2 regions of the Streptomyces sp. NPDC028305 genome follow, and region 2 is predicted to be linked to the other one. Evidence: riboswitches for the same ligand, from Rfam matches in the RefSeq annotation. Region 2 holds a riboswitch; the other holds the start of a gene.

The links. A riboswitch is a leader RNA that binds a small molecule or an ion and turns the genes downstream of it on or off. The one in region 2 is predicted to bind cobalamin.
Region 1: linked by a shared signal. The riboswitch ahead of ACZ4WQ_RS43375 (CbtB domain-containing protein) and the one ahead of ACZ4WQ_RS03180 (prenyltransferase/squalene oxidase repeat-containing protein) in region 2 are both predicted to bind cobalamin.

Annotation. Positions count from the first base shown of each region.
Region 1 is NZ_JBVHTN010000013.1:45,175-52,846, reverse strand. Features, by position in the region: gene ACZ4WQ_RS43405 (hypothetical protein) at 1-356, shown strand, start outside; gene ACZ4WQ_RS43400 (antitoxin) at 372-536, opposite strand; gene ACZ4WQ_RS43395 (HAD-IIA family hydrolase) at 793-1,572, shown strand; gene ACZ4WQ_RS43390 (hypothetical protein) at 1,696-1,977, shown strand; gene ACZ4WQ_RS43385 (sortase domain-containing protein) at 1,983-2,573, shown strand; gene ACZ4WQ_RS43380 (CbtA family protein) at 2,604-3,395, opposite strand; gene ACZ4WQ_RS43375 (CbtB domain-containing protein) at 3,411-3,629, opposite strand; cobalamin riboswitch at 3,667-3,802, opposite strand; gene ACZ4WQ_RS43370 (glycoside hydrolase family 6 protein) at 4,008-5,060, shown strand; gene glxA (radical copper oxidase GlxA) at 5,307-7,265, opposite strand; gene ACZ4WQ_RS43360 (glycosyltransferase family 2 protein) at 7,269-7,672, opposite strand, start outside.
Region 2 is NZ_JBVHTN010000001.1:695,022-702,693, reverse strand. Features, by position in the region: gene ACZ4WQ_RS03190 (energy-coupling factor transporter transmembrane component T) at 1-1,164, opposite strand, end outside; gene ACZ4WQ_RS03185 (SCO2322 family protein) at 1,161-1,805, opposite strand; gene ACZ4WQ_RS03180 (prenyltransferase/squalene oxidase repeat-containing protein) at 1,967-3,307, opposite strand; cobalamin riboswitch at 3,470-3,595, opposite strand; gene ACZ4WQ_RS03175 (DUF5984 family protein) at 3,697-4,497, shown strand; gene ACZ4WQ_RS03170 (TetR/AcrR family transcriptional regulator) at 4,469-5,221, opposite strand; gene ACZ4WQ_RS03165 (hypothetical protein) at 5,375-6,721, shown strand; gene ACZ4WQ_RS03160 (LppP/LprE family lipoprotein) at 6,756-7,672, shown strand, end outside.

The DNA of each region.
Region 1 (7,672 bases), on a different contig from region 2:
ACGACTTCAGCGTCGAGGGCGCGAGGGACGCGAGGGGCGCGGGGGCGGAGGAGACGGGCGAGACGGGCGAGACGGAGGGGGCCCGTACCGGCGCGCCCCGCACCGACGGGCCCCCTGCCGACCGCGAGCCCGGCGCCGATCAGAGGACCGGCGCCGACGGGCGCACCGTGGGCACCCGCGAGGAGGCCTCCGGCGGCACCGGCCCGCGCGGCGAGGGCAGCAGTCGCGACCATCTGCCGCCGGAACTCGCCGCGACGGGCCGGGGCCCCGTGCTCCTCCGGCTCGCCGTCGTCAGCGGCGCGCTCGTCCTCACCGGCACCGCGCTGCTGGTCAAGGCCCGGCGGCTGAGGCGGTGAGGCGCGGCGCGGCCGCTACTGCCCGCGGGGCGGCCCGCCCCGGCGGCGCATCTCCTCGTCCAGCTTCTCCGCGCTGCTCCGGGGCTGGTCGGCGGCGCCCTTGCCGCTCTTGCGCGGGGCGTGCCGCGCCCGCTCCTGGCCCTTGTTGATCGCTTCCTTGAGCTTGTCCTTGATGCCCATCTGAATCTCCTTCGCGGGGGAGCGGAAGAGGCCCGTCGGAACGCGGCCCCTCACCAACAGGATCGGCCGCCCGCCCGGCCCTGTCGCGCCGGGCCGCCCGCCGCGGCCCCCGCGGGCGGGTCTGCCGAGGTCAGAAGGGGACCGGGGCGGTCCGCTCCGGGCCCGGCTGACTACGCTTGGCTCGTCGGCACCGCTCGCAGTGGCGCGGCCGGTGTCCCCACTCACGCGTTACTGGCGCATGGCAGGAGAGTCCGCAATGGCAGAGCGCAAGCCGATCGAGTCCTGGCTCACCGACATGGACGGGGTGTTGATGCACGAGGGCATCCCGGTGCCCGGGGCCGATGCCTTCATCAAGCGGCTGCGCGAGTCCGGCAAGCCCTTCCTCGTGCTCACCAACAACTCCATCTACACCCCGCGCGATCTGCACGCCCGGCTGTCCAGGATCGGCCTCGACGTGCCGGTCGCCAACATCTGGACGTCCGCGCTGGCCACCGCGCAGTTCCTGGACGACCAGCGGCCCGGCGGCACGGCGTATGTGATCGGCGAGGCGGGGCTGACCACGGCCCTGCACGACATCGGCTACGTCCTCACCGACGTCGAGCCGGACTACGTGGTGCTCGGCGAGACCCGTACGTACAGCTTCGAGGCGCTCACCAAGGCCATCCGCCTGATCGACAACGGCGCCCGCTTCATCGCCACCAACCCCGACGAGACCGGGCCCTCCGCGGAGGGCGCGCTGCCCGCGACCGGTTCCGTGGCCGCGCTGATCACCAAGGCGACGGGGGCCGAGCCGTACTTCGTCGGCAAGCCGAACCCCCTCATGATGCGGGCCGGGCTGAACGCGATCGGCGCGCACTCCGAGAGCAGCGCCATGATCGGCGACCGGATGGACACCGATGTGCTGGCCGGTCTCGAGGCGGGCATGGAGACCTTCCTGGTGCTCACGGGGGTCACCCAGCCCGATGAGATCGACCGGCACCCCTTCCGGCCGTCCACGGTCGTGAACTCCATCGCGGACCTGGTCGAGCGGATCTGACGCCCGCCGGAACGCGCCGCAACGTACCGGAGCGCGTCTGACCCGTACGGAGCAGCCGGGGGCCGCAGCGGATGCGGCTTCCGGCGGTGCGCGTGAGCCTCGGTGGTATCAGGAGGTTTCACCATGCGCCCGCTCGCCCTCACGCTCCGTATGGCCGTCTGTGCGGCGGCGGTGGTCCTGGCCATCGCCGGCCCCGCCGTCGCGGACCAGGAGGACGCCGCCCCCGCACGCCCCGGCCATGTCCACCGCGCCCACTCGGACCTCGCCCCGGCCGACGACGCGGCGCGCCGCGGCCTCGGCGGGGCCGAGGCGTACGGCCTGGTGCTCTCCGGAGTCACGGCGCTGGCCGTCGCCGGGATGGCGGTGCGGCGCCGCCGTCGCCCGGTCGCCGCGGCGTCGGGCTGACGGCGGTGTACGGGAAGCGCCCCGGCGGCGTCGGCCGGGCGAGGGCGATCGCGGGGGTGGCCTGGGCGGCGCTGCTGCTCGGACTGTGGCTGTGGGGCCATGACGCGGCGGAGGGCCTGGGCGGAGCGGTGCCGTTGACGGGGGATGTGGCGGCCGTGGGGCGCCCGCCCACGCATCCGCTGCCCAGAGCGTGGCACCCGCTGCCGGCCGCGGCGGCGCGGCGCGTCGTCGTCGAGTCGGCGGGGATCGCGGCGCCGGTCGCCGGCCAGGGCCGGGACGGGAGCGGGGGCTGGTACGGGATGGGGGCGCGGCCGGGCGCCTCGGGGGCGGCGGTGCTGGTCGGGCCGGCCGACGCGGGGGTCCTCCGCCGCCTCGGCGGGGTCAGGCGCGGCGACGCGGTGCGGGTGTCCCGGGCGGACGGGACGGTGGCCGAGTTCACGGTCGAGGACGTCGCGATGGTCACCGCCACGCGGTTCGACGCGCGGCGGGTGTACGCGGCGCGGGCCGGGGGCCGCGCGGAGCTGCGGCTGCTCGCGGGCGGCGGGGCGCGCGGCGGAACGGTGGTGGTGTCGGCGTATCTGACGGGGAGCCGGTAGGCGGGGAAGCCCGCCCACCGGGCCCGAGGGTTACGCCGCGGTCGGGACCGGGTCCGGCCGGTGAGTCGTCGTGCCGCGCTCGCGCAGGGCGCGGAGGCCGAGGGCGCCGAACGTGGCGCCGAGGACCGCCCACATCACCGCGTGCGAGGCGAACGAGAGCATCCGGAAGTCCCAGAGCAGTGTGGACTCGACGGGGACCGGGTCGGGGTTGTCGGGGAGGGCGAACAGGGCGAGGAGCACCGCGACGACGGTCGCGGCGACCGCCGTCTGGGCCACGGCGGGACCGCGGCCCGCCGCCGTCAGCCGGACGTGCACCAGCCGGGCGAGCACCATGCCGAGCACGCCGATCGCCACCGCGGCGAGCCACATCGCCTGGCGGTCGCCGACCGTGCCCGCGTCGCCGACGCCCGGCGGGTTGGCCGGGTAGCGCAGGCCTGGCAGGAGCGAGAGGCCGGTGAAGCCCGCCGCCGCGAGGGTGAGCGCGCGGGGCCAGGGGCGTGCGGAGGTGTCGGATCCGCGGTGGACGAGCGCGTGCGCGACCGCGAAGAAGACGCCGAGCGCCAGCCCGACGACCACGGCGGTGACGACGAGGCCGAAGTGCTGGGTGGAGCGGGAGAACAGCTCCTCGTGGTGGGTGACCGCCGCGGCCGCGGCGGCGTGCGAATGCTCGCTCTCCTGGCGTTTTTCCTCCAGCCGGATGGCGCGGTCCATCAGGGGCTCGGCCAGCAGCAGGGAGAACAGCCCGGTGGCGAGGCCCGCGAGGGCGCCCGCCGCCAGGCCACGCCGGAGCAGGGGGAGTACGGGAACGTGACCGTCTGCCATGGGGTGCCGGACCCGTCAGTGGCAGGGGGCACCGAAGAGGTGCCGGCCGTCGTGCGAGAACTCGTGCAGATAGTCGCCCGTCGCCGAGATCAGCGAGCCGTTGTCGATGAAGACCGCGTACAGGGCGATGAGAGCGAGGATGACCGCGCCGGCCGCGATCAGCCAGTCGCGGGTGTGGGCGGTGGCGGCCGAGACGGCCGCGGGGTCGGTGTGCCGTGCCGTGTGCAGGGACATCCGCTGTTGCCTCCTAGTGGGGTTTCCACGCCCCTCAGCAGGAAGGAGAACGACGGCCAGTTCCTGACTCCCGGAAGTGCGGCGCCGTTCGCGCGCGCCGACTCCTGGTCACAGTGGCGGGACCGTCCCGGATTCGCACCGGGTTCCTGTACACCGTCGTCTCGTTGTGTTGACTTGTCGCATCGGAGAGTCCCAGGCGGACGGGTACCTGTCAACCGGTCCCGGAGGGGCCGCTTCGCGCCGTACGGGCGAATTCACGCAAAGGGCTGTGGATAACCCCGTGAGGGCCGGTGTGGTGTGTAAGCATGGTTTCGACCGGTCTTGTCCTGCCGGGGGCCTGAGGGGTGTCCCCCGGAGCGTGCACCCAAGGGGGAGTGGATGTACGGGAGTTACACCGGCCGTCGGCGAGGATCTGTCCGTGCCGGGGCGGCGGTGGGGGCGCTGCTGTCGCTCGTGACGCTCTCCGGCTGCTTCGGCTCGTCGGGTTCCGGGCGTTCCGATCGCGAGGAGGAGGCGATCGCGGCGGCGAGGCCCGCACAGCGGCCCCGGAATGTCGTGCCGTATTGGGTGAACCCGGACGGCGCCGCGGCCCGGCAGGTCGCCGAGTACCGCAGGAAGGGGGAGACCGGCGAGGCGAAGCTGATACAGAAGATCGCCGCGCAGCCGGTCGCGGAGTGGCTGGGGGTGGACGACCCGGAGGGCCAGGCGCGGGGGTTCACCGAGGCCGCCGTGTCGGAGGAGCGTGACGCGCTGCTGGTCTTCTACAACATCCCGCACCGCGACTGCGGCCAGTACTCGAAGGGCGGCGCCGCCGACGGCAACGCGTATCGCGCCTGGCTGGACAAGGCGGTCAGGGGCATCGGCGACCGGGCCGCCACGGTCATCCTGGAGCCGGACGCACTGCCCCACGCGGTGGACGGCTGCACGCCCAGGCGGTTCCTCGAGGAGCGTTACGACCTGCTGACCGGGGCTGTGGACAAGCTCAAGGGGCTGCCCCGCACCAAGGTCTATCTGGACGCGGGGAATCCGCACTGGATCAAGGATCCGCGCCGGATGGCCGAGCCGCTGCGGCGCGCCGGGCTGAAGAAGGCCGACGGCTTCGCGCTCAACATCGCCAACTATCAGACCACCGCGGACAACAAGGTGTACGGCAGGAAGCTCTCCGCCCTGGTCGGCGGAAAGCCCTTCGTGATCGACACCAGCCGCAACGGCAAGGGGCCGGTGCCGGGCAAGGAGGACCCCGAGGCCTGGTGCAACCCCAAGGGGCGGGCGCTGGGCGAGACGCCCACGGTCCGCACGGGCGACGCCGCGGTCGCCGCGTATCTGTGGATCAAGCGTCCGGGCGAGTCGGACGGCACCTGCAAGGGCGGCCCGCACGCCGGCCGATGGTGGCCGCGGTACGCCCTCGACCTGGCGCGCAACGCGAAATAGTCATCACGCCCGCCTTGGGCGTGTCCCCGCGGCCACACGGCGGAGCCGCATATCGGCGCTGTCCCCTTACCCGCCCCTTCCCGCGGCATCGATATGCGGCTCCGCCAAGTGGGGGGGCACTGCCCCGGCCCCCGGGGTCCAGGGGCGAAGCCCTTGGTTACGGGAAGGGGCGGGTAAGGGGAGTATCCAGCCGCAGGCGGCCCCGTAGTCACCGCGCCGCGGCTGTCGGGCGGGGGATCGGGGCGGTCAGGGTTCGGGGGTGTCCTTCGAGGCGGGCACCTTCACCCACACCGCCTTCGACGGAGTCCCCTCCTCGTCCGCCGCCGTGAGCATGTACCACCCCGGCGGGACCAGCGACGAGTCCTTCGGGATCCGCACCGTGACGCTGTCCTTGCTCCTGACGAAGTCCAGCGCGATCGACCGCTGCTCGACATTGGTCACATGGGTGAAGGAGCCGGGCCGGATCAGCCGCACCTGCTCGATCGCCGACGCGTGCGGGGTGCGGTAGGTGGCCTTCGCCCCGCGCTTGAGGGTCCGGGGCGCGGTGTCGGTCAGCTTGGGCCGTGCGTCGCGGAACAGATAGGGAGGGGTGTAGAGATCGATCTGCTGCTGGAACGTCCCCGGCTTGGTGTTGGCGTCGTCGCCGAACAGCGAGTCGGAGCCGAAGGTCATCACCCGTCCGTCGGGCAGCAGCAGCGCCCCGGAGTGGTAGTTGCGGCCCACCAGCGGGTCGGCCACGCCGCGCGCGGTGTTGCTCCTGGCGTCGTAGATCTCGGCCCGCAGCACATTGCTGCCGTCCCGCCCCCGGTAGTCGCCCGAGCCGTTGGTGGTCAGGACGGTGTCGTCCGGGAGGATGACACTGCTGGGGTAGCGGACCTCGGAGTAGAGCTTCGGCCCGTCGTGGAAGCGCGGCCGGTCCTCGCTCAGATCGACGATGCGGGTCTTCGCGGTGGACTTGGGGTCCTCGCCGACCCCGCCGCCGCCGAGCACCATGTACCGCTGCCGCTGGGCCGGGGGCAGCAGCACGGACATCGACGTCTCCAGGGCGTCCGGGTCGCTGATGCCGGGCACGGCCTTGAACGCGTTGGTCTTCAGGTCCCAGAGGCCGGGGGTGCGGCCCTTGTCGGCGGGGCCGTAGCCGGCGTTGGAGCCGGTGTAGAAGATCTTGCCGCCCTCGGCGAGGAACAGCGCCGGGTAGGTGGGGAAGAACCGCTTCTTGGGCAGGTACTTCCACTTCTTGGCCTTGGGATCGTAGACCTCGTTCTTCCCCGGCACGACCTGGCCGATCTCGTCCAGGCCGGAGACCGAGAGCACCCGGCCGTCCTGAAGGGTGGTCAGGGTCGGGTACCAGCGGGCCTCGTTCATCGGGTCGACGGGCACATACCGCTCGGCGACGGGGTCGAACTCGTAGGCATCCCTGATGCCCTGGAAGTCCTTCTTGTCGAAGGACAGCTTCTGCGCGATGCCGTAGAAGTTCTGCCGGTCCTTGCCCCGCAGCCCCGCGATCCGGTAGTTGTCCTCGGTGCCGGTCTGGTAGCGCGCTCCCTTGCGCAGCGCCTCCACATAGACCCGGGCGGTGCTGGCGGTCACGGTGACCTTGCCGGTCTTGTCGTTCTGGGTCTTCTTGGCGCGCGGGACCAGGACCGGGTCCTTGGACTCGAAGGTCTTGCCGTTCTCCTTGCCGGTGAAGCGGGTGCCCGACGGGAAGGTCTTCGGCTTGTCCGGGTTCTCGTTGTGGACGAACATCAGGCCGCCGGCCTTCTCGACATCGCCCTTGAGCTTCTCGTAGCGCTGGGTGCCGCCCGCCACCAGCAGCTTTCCGTCCGGCAGCTGGGAGTGTCCGGCGCAGAAGAGGTCTTCGGGGGTGGGGATGTTCTTGAAGGTGTTGGTCTCCGGGTCCCACAGGACACTCCGGAAGGACTTGGCGGCGAAGTTCTTGGCGTTGTTGCCCGAGCCGGCGACCAGCAGCACCTTGCCGGTGTGCAGCAGGGCGGCGTGGATCGTGTTGATCCGGTATTCCTCGGGGATGTTCACCACGGCCCAGTGGCCGTTCCTGGCCTTGTACTCCGGTTGGTTGATCTTGTATCGCTGGTATTTGTCCGAGCTGAACCGGTAGAGGGCCGGTCCGTTCATTCCGGCCAGCACGAACACAGCCGCCGCACCGATCCCGAAGCGGCGGGTGCGGCGACTCGGTCGGTACTTCACGTCTTATCGTCCCCCAAGGGATGGATCGGCGGTCTGCTTCTCGGTCCGTTTCCCCTGGCGGACGGTCCACCGCCAGGCGACGATCGGCGCGGCCGTGACAGCCAGGGCAAGCGATGCCCAAACGGTCATCGCTGGATGACTGTGGCCGAAGTAGGAGGAAGAGGCGAGCGACCCGCCGAAGACCGCCAGGAAGAAAAGGTGAATCCGGAAGGTGCCGAAGAGCGTGTCGGGGCTCGCCGAGTCGCCCTTGGGCGTCACCACGAACCGGCTCTTGCGGCGCAGCACGGCGTCCATCAGCGAGCGGGCGTAGATCGGCGCGGAGAGCGCGGACATCACCATGCCGGCCACGCCCCCGGAGCCCTCCGGCTCGTGTGGGGAGACGTTGTGCCGCCGGTTCCAGACGTACA
Region 2 (7,672 bases):
CTGTGACGGGGCCTGTGACGGGGCCTGCGACGGGGCCCGGTCGGGCGCGGGCGCCACGAACGCCGGGACCAGCCCGACCAGCACGCTCGCCGCCGGCCACAGCGGCAGCACGGGCGAGGTGAGCGGTACGGCGGGCGGGTCCAGGGCCTGCGGGGCGTACGAGGCCGCCCAGATCATCAGACCCGCCACCGCCACCCCGGACCCGGCCACCAGCCACGCCCGCGCGTCCCACCGGTCCGGCCGGTAGCGGCTGCGCACCGAACGGCGGCCGCCCAGCCACAGCCCGCCGAGCGCGGCGGCGAGCCCCGCCAGCAGCACCGGCAGGCCGAAGCCCGCGCCCTGCGCGGCCAGCAGCCCGTACGTACCGGCGCACACGCCGAGCAGCCCGCCGAGCGTGAGCGCGGCGGTGGCGCGGGCCACGGCGGGCGGGACCTGGGCGGTGCGGCCGTAGCCGCGCGCGTCCATCGCGGCCGCCAGCGCCACGGACCGCTCCAGCGCCCCCTCCAGCACCGGCAGCCCCACCTGGAGCAGGGCGCGCACCCCGCGGTCGGGGCGGCCGCGCAGCCGGCGGGCGGCGCGCAGCCGCTGGACGTCCGAGACCAGGTTCGGAGCGAAGGTCATCGCGACCACGACCGCCACGCCCGCCTCGTACAGCGCGCCGGGCAGCGACTTGAGCAGCCGGGCGGGGTTGGCGAGCGCGTTCGCCGCGCCCACGCAGACCAGGAGGGTGGCCAGCTTCAGCCCGTCGTACAGCGCGAAGACCAGCCCCTCGGCGGTGACCCGGCCGCCGATCCGCACCCCCTGCGCCCAGTCGGGGAGCGGGATTTCGGGGAGCGTGACCAGTACGTGTGTGCCGGGGATCGGCGAGCCGAGGAGCACCGCGAAGCACAGCCGGATCGCCAGCACCAGGAGCCCCAGCTTGAGGAACGCGCCGTACGAGCGCGCCCACGGCGCGTCCGTACGGCGCGCGGCGACCACATAGCCCGCCACGCCGACGAGCAGCCCCAGCAGCAGCGGGTTGGTGGTGCGGGAGGCGGCCGTGGCCAGCCCCAGGGCCCACAGCCACCAGGCCCCGGCGTGCAGCGCGCCACGCGAGCTGTGCGTGGCGTGCGTGGTGCGCGCGGTGCGCGGGTGTCCGGCGGCGGCCCGGTCGGCGCCGCTCATCGCCGGTGGTGGCGGCGCGACTGCCAGACGGCGGCGGCCCCCAGCGCGACCACGGCGGCCAGGCCGCCGATCAGCCCGGCCGACGGGCCGCCGCCTCCGCCGCCCTGTCCGCCGCCCCCGCTGTCCCCGCCGTCTCCGACCTGTCCGCCACTGCCGCCGTCCGACGGGGCGTCGACCTGCTCGCCGCAGCCCGTGGCGGGGTAACCGGCGATGGCGCACAGCAGGGCGGCGGAGTTGTAGCGCAGCGGCTTGGCGACGGCCGCCAGCGCGTCCCCGGCGCTCGCGTCCTCGCCGACCCGCGCGCACTCCGTGCGGGGCTCGGGCGGGGTGCGGTGGTCGGGGGCGTCGGCGGCGGTGCCGAAGTCGAGGACCACGGCGACGCGTTTGGTGCCGCCCTTCGCGGGGGTGTCCGCGCACACCGTCTCGAACCCGGCCGAGCTGCGCGGCCGGGTCGCGTCCCCCGAGTCCTCGCTCACCGCGAACCGGAACCCGACCGTGTCGCCGTCGCCCGGCCGGGCCGTGGCGGGCCCCTGCGTGGCGTACGTCCAGCCGTCCTCGCCCCGCTCCCGCTGCCAGAACGACCAGTAGCGGTAGCCCGCGGCCTGCGCGGGGGAGGCGCCGAGGGCGAGCGCGGACACCATCGTGGACACGAACACGGCGCAGAAGGCGAGGGCGGCGCGGGACGGACGCGCGGCGGCGAACCGCGGCGCAGGGCGAGCGGGCTCCCGCTGCTCCGGCTGGTCGGCCGATGACCTTGGGGCCGCCGGCGCGGGTTCGGGTCGCTCGGCGGGAGGCAGCCCCATCAGAGCTGCTGCTTCTTCCGGCCGCTCAGCAGGAAGCCGATGCCGATGCCGGCCACCGCGAAGACGCCCACCGTCCACCAGACGCCGCCGACACCCCCCTTGTCGTCGTCCTTCTTCTCCCCGTCCTTGTCCTTGCCCTCATCCGAGTCCGCCTGCGACCCGGACGCGGAGACCGACTCCGGCTTCGGGCCGGTGGCGTTCAGCTGCTGGACGAGGTCGACGCCGCCGAAGCTGCGCGGATCCGCCCCGGCCGCGTGCGCCGCGAGGACCAGCTTGGCCAGCGCCCCCGGGTCGCCCTTCGCCCACGCCAGCGCGCCGTTCTTCTCGTTCTGGAGCCACTGGAGGGGCTTCGCCGCGGTCGCGCTGTGCTCCCCGGCGGCCAGGGCTACTATCGCGTCCGCCGTGCCGCCGAAGTCGGGCTGGTCCTCGGCGCCGGGCATCGCGGACAGCAGATGGCTGCCGTGCCCGGCCATGGTGTCCGCCAGATACGCGGCGGCGGCCCGCGCGGCCTCGGTCACCTTGGCCGGCTTGGCGCTCCCGCTCTTGTCGCTCTTGTCGTCCTTGCCGTCCTTGCTGCCCGAGCCGCAGTCCAGCGGCTCCGGGGCCTTGCCGGCGTCCTTGCCCGCGGGCTCGAAGACCCAGCCCTTGCCCTCGGTGGCCAGCGCGGCGGCCGTCGTCGCCAGGTCGTTCGCGACCGGCTTGCCCTTGTCCGCCGTATACGCGAACGCCCCGCGCTGCCCCTCCTTCGCATCACACCCCAGCTGGAGGCCGAGCAGCACGTCGTACGGCGTCCGGCCGCCCTTGGCCGACTTCACCTGCTTCGGGTCCTGGCCCGCGGCGGCGAAGGCGCCGACGGCGGCGGAGGTGGAGTTGGCGTCGCTCGGGCTGCCCGGGTTCATGCCCCAGCCGCCGTCGTCGTTCTGGCTCTCCTTCAGCCAGCCGACGCCCTTCTCGACCGCGGCGCTGCGCCCACCGACCGCGGCCAGCGCCTGTACCGCCGCCGCTGTCGCGTCGGTGAACTCGCCCTTCTTCGGGTCGCACGCGGCGGAGGCGTCGGCCCGGTACGCGGCGAAGCCGCCGTCCTCGCACTGCTGGCCGGCCAGCCAGTCGATGGCCGATCTCGCCGGGGTGACCCCGACCGCGTCCTGCGCCAGCAGCGCGAGCGACTGCCGCCACACCCCGTCGAACTTCGGGTCCTTGGCGCCGTACAGCCCCTTGGGCAGCGCCGCCGAGCCGGACGGCTTGGGCGAGGGCGAGGCGTCGGCGAACGCGGCGGGGGCGGCGGCCGTGCACAGGGCGGCCAGGGCGGCCAGAGCCGTGGCGCTGCGGCGTACGTTCATGGCGACGGTGCCTCTCGGTCGGGGGTCTCGGCGGTGGCTGGGCAGCGGTACGCGGCCGCGCACGGCCGACCACCCCGCACGCCGAGGGACGTGCGAACGCGATGACACCGGGCTCAGCTCCGCATACCTCGACGGTGCCGCCGCCGGGCGGGCCGGCGGCGGGAGCCTGCGGTGCGCCCGACCAGGTGTCCCGGCTCGTACGCCCTGCGGCACACAGCCCGTACTCACGGTTGCGGGTCAGCGCCGGAATCTCACCGGCTTCCCCCGATCGGACGCGGATGAAGTTTTCACGCATACCTTATCCGGCGCCCACCGGGGCCGGACCACGGCGGTCGGGCCCTTGGGGGTGGGCTGGGAGGCGGGCTGTAGGGCGGGCCCATACTCTCCCTATGGATCAGGACATCCGGTTCCGTTTCGGCCTGACCCCCTTGGAGCAGGTGCGGCCGTGGGGGCGGCGCGAGCGTCCCGTACTGCACTGGTTCGGGCTGACCGACGGCTGGTACGTCATCGACCTCGGCGAGCATGAGCTGCTGCGCTACTCCGAGCGCACGGTGCGGCGGCTGCGGGGCGGCGGGGACGGCCCGTCCCACCCGTACGTGGACTACTACGTGGTCCGGCTCTGGGAGGACCTGCTCGCGCTCCTGCCCGCGGCGCTCGAGCCCGTACCCGAGGACCTGGCCGCCTTCGTGGCCCGCGACTCCTCCGACTGGCGCTGGGAGGAGACCCTGGAGGCCGAGGCGGCCGCGCAGTGGCACGGCGGCCGCACCCTTAACACGGGGTATCTGCGCGTAGCGCCGGACATCCGCTGCTGGCGGACCGTCGCCGGGGACGACGACGCCATGGAGGACGTCATGAACGTCAGCTGGACGCATCAGCCGGATCCCGAGGACGAGATCGAGTTCACCGCGCCGGCCACGGGCCGGGTGACCGTGCCGACCAGCGCCTTCGTCGCCGCCGTGGCCGAGCTCGACCGTGCGCTGCTGGAGGCCATGGAACAGCGGATCGGCGAGCTGGCGGCCGCGGGGCCGCCGCCGGGCGTCGAGCTGGACCTGGAGCAGCTGCGCCGCGAGCACCAGGACCGCGCGGGGTGGCTGCGGCGGACCCGGGAGTACGAGTACGCCACCGACTGGGCCGCCGTACGGGCGGGCGCGGTGGCGCTGCTCAGATCACCAGGCCGGGGCTGCGGGTGAGGCCCAGGAGGCCGAGCAGGCGGTCCATCATGTCTTCGAACAGCGGCACCGGGTCGTCCAGGGCGTAGGACAGATGGCCGTAGACGGCCAGGCAGAGCATGCCGTAGATCTGGCGCCAGCAGGTGAGCATCAGGAACGCGACGCCGAGGGGCACTTCGAGGCCGATGACCTTGCGGTAGGTCCGCAGTTGGGCCACCAGCGCCGGATCGAGCTCGTCGTCCGCAGGGCAGGCCAGCCTCCCCTCGCGCCACAGCCGGGTGAATCCCCGTCCGAACACCCCGCCCAGCTCACGCGATATGACCTGCGGGATGTCGTCCGCGGTTTTGGCCGCCGAGGGGTAGCCGGCGCCCATGAGCAGGTTGAACTCCGCCGGGTTGGCCACGGACCAGTCCAGCACGGCACGGGTGGCGGCGTGCAGCTGCGCGCTGACGTCATCGGGGTCTTGGCGGCCCACCGCATGGTCGACGGTCTGGATGAACTCCGTGGTGACGTCGTCGTAGACGGCGCGGATGAGCCCGTTCCTGCCCTCGAAGTAGCGGTAGAGGGCGGGTGAGGTCACGCCGACGCTGCGGGCCACGGCGGCGACGGTGAGCCCCTCGATGCCCTCCGCGGCGGTGATCCGGCGGGCGGCGGCCCTGACATCGCGCTCCAGCTCCACGCGCAGCCGCTCCCGCCGCGTCAGCCCTGCCGCGCGCTCGCCTCCGTCTCCGTCTGTGCCGGACACCGTCGCCTCCTTGTCGTGGTGGGGTGCGCCCCAATGATCCTTCATCGGCGGTCGGGCGCACGGGGCAACCGACTTGCCGTGAAGGTGCGTTGCATGGTTAATACTATTCTCGCTTCTAAGGGCAGTCACGTTCGGGGGAAGGCGGAGAGCTGAGTGAGTAAGGCGTATGCGCCCGGGGTGCGTGGGTGGGTCGCGGTGGCGGCGGCGACCGTGCTCGCGGTGGGAGGCGTGACCGCGTGCGGCGCGTCCGACGACCCGGGAAAGGGCGGCTCCGGGCGATCCGGCGCCTCGGACGGCAGTGGGCGCAAGTCCGGGGCGGACGTGACGGATTCGGCGGAAGCGGAGGGATCCGGGCTCGCCGCGGCGATGCGAGACCTCTCCCGTGTGACCTCGGCCACCGGGCCGGTGATCTGCTGGGACGACGATGACGGCAAGGGTGAGCAGGTAGCGGCCTTCGACGCCACGTTCAGCAAGCGCGTCGCCACGTACTCCGAGGAGCCGCTGTTGGCCCGGCTAGCCGAGATCGCCGAGGAGGGGGACGCGGATCGGGCGTTCGTGCGCAGCCTCTGCGGAAAGCCGCAGTACGGCAAGAGTGCGGCGGACCTGGGGGTCAGCCCGGTCTCCCCGGACGGCCGGCGCGTCGCGGTCGAGGTGGTCACGGACGAGGTGGGCGCCCTCACGTCCTCGCATGTGGGGTGGCTGGACCTGGCCACGGGGGAGTTCACGGACATCACCGAGGCCGCACAGAAAGGGGGCTACAGCCCGGAGACGCACTCCGACGGGTTCCCCGGATTCGCCCCGGACGGATCGCTGTGGTTCCTGCGGGACGAGCAGGTGTACTACTCGGCGGATGAGAGCGGCCGTCTGACCCGGCACCCGATCAGCAAGGCCTGCCATGACGAGCGATCCGGGAACGATGGCTTCTACCGCCCGGTGAACTCGACGGCCGTCACCTGTCCGCGCCTCATTCACCCGAGCGGGAAGTTCGCCGTCTCCCCCGGCAAAATCATCGACGGCATCGACTCGTATGACGGGTTCGACCTCGATCTCCTGGCTCCCCACATGGACCGGCTCGACGACGACACGGTCTTCGGCGACCCCACCGACCAGATGGTCGTGCGCGACGGCGGCGATGTGCGCGACTGCGACCCCGTGGCCTGGATCAACGCCGACGACGTCCTCTGCGAGGAGGCGTCCACCTTCTTCACCGTGCGGGCCGACGCGAGCGAGCTGGGGGAAAAGCCCGACGGCCCGCTGGCGGCCGAGGTGAAGGCGGAGATCGCCCCCGAGACGGACAACAAGATTCTTTCCGTGGCCCTGTCCACGGATCGTCAGTACCTCTACATCGCATCGAAAGAGGTCCTGGACGACGGCGACATCAAGCTGTATCGGGCCGGCTTGACGTCGCCCGGGAGGCCGGAGGAGTTGGGACCGCTCCCGCAGGGGGTGGGGGACGACTTCGTGCTCCGCGGAAACTTCCAGACCGGCGATTTCCAGTAGTCGGCGCGCGAGCAGAGCACAACGGGGGCATCGAATGTCGAAATGGTGGCCGCGCGGGCGGTCGTTGCGGGTGTTGTTGTCGGTCGGGATCGCGCTGGCCGTCGCGGCCGGCCTGCTGACCGCGTGGCAGATGGCGGCCAGCCGACCGGGAAAACTGGCCGTCAAGGTCACGGGCCTTCCCGCCAAAGCGCGTTTCGCTCTCCACATCAGCGGGGCGAACGGGTTCAGCGAAGAGCTGACGAGCGACAAGACGTTCTCCGTCGATCCCGGTGATTACCGCATCACGGCGAAGGCCAGTCACGCGAAGGGAAACGTCTACTACACGGCGGACGAGACCACGACCTGGACGGTGGACGGCGGCGAAACCGAGCGGGCGGTGATCGATTACGCCGTGGCCCTCTCCGAGAGGACCACGGTCCTGAGTGCCCCGGACTCCGCCGACTCCGGACTCCTCAAGCGCCCCGGCACGTCGGAGCTGGTCTTCGCCGCGGGCTCGGCGACGGCGCGCAAGCTGAAGAAGGGCGACTTCGTCGTCGCCGCGGAGAGCGAGCGGACGCCGCGGGGGCTGGTGCGCGAGGTGCGCGGGGTGACCCGGGAGAAGGACCGGATCGTCGTCCGGACCAAGGACGCCACGCTTCAGCAGGCGATGCCCAAGGCCGTGCTGCGGGTCGAGGACCCGCCGGACTCCGCACGCGGAACGAAGACCGAGATGCAGCCCGCGTCGTATCAAATGCCGCAGGCGCCCGCGTCGTCCAGTCCCGACCCTGAGGGTTTTCAGCCCGAAGTTTCCATCGGCGTGGACACCTGGAGAGGGAAGGGCGCGCTCTCCAATATGAAATGCAGCGGCTCGCTGGCGCTCGTCAAATATGAGCACGGTCCGCTGAAATTCGGTATGGCGGGTTCCGATTTCGGCTGGAACCGGCAAGACGGGGCCTGGGCCCGTATGAACGT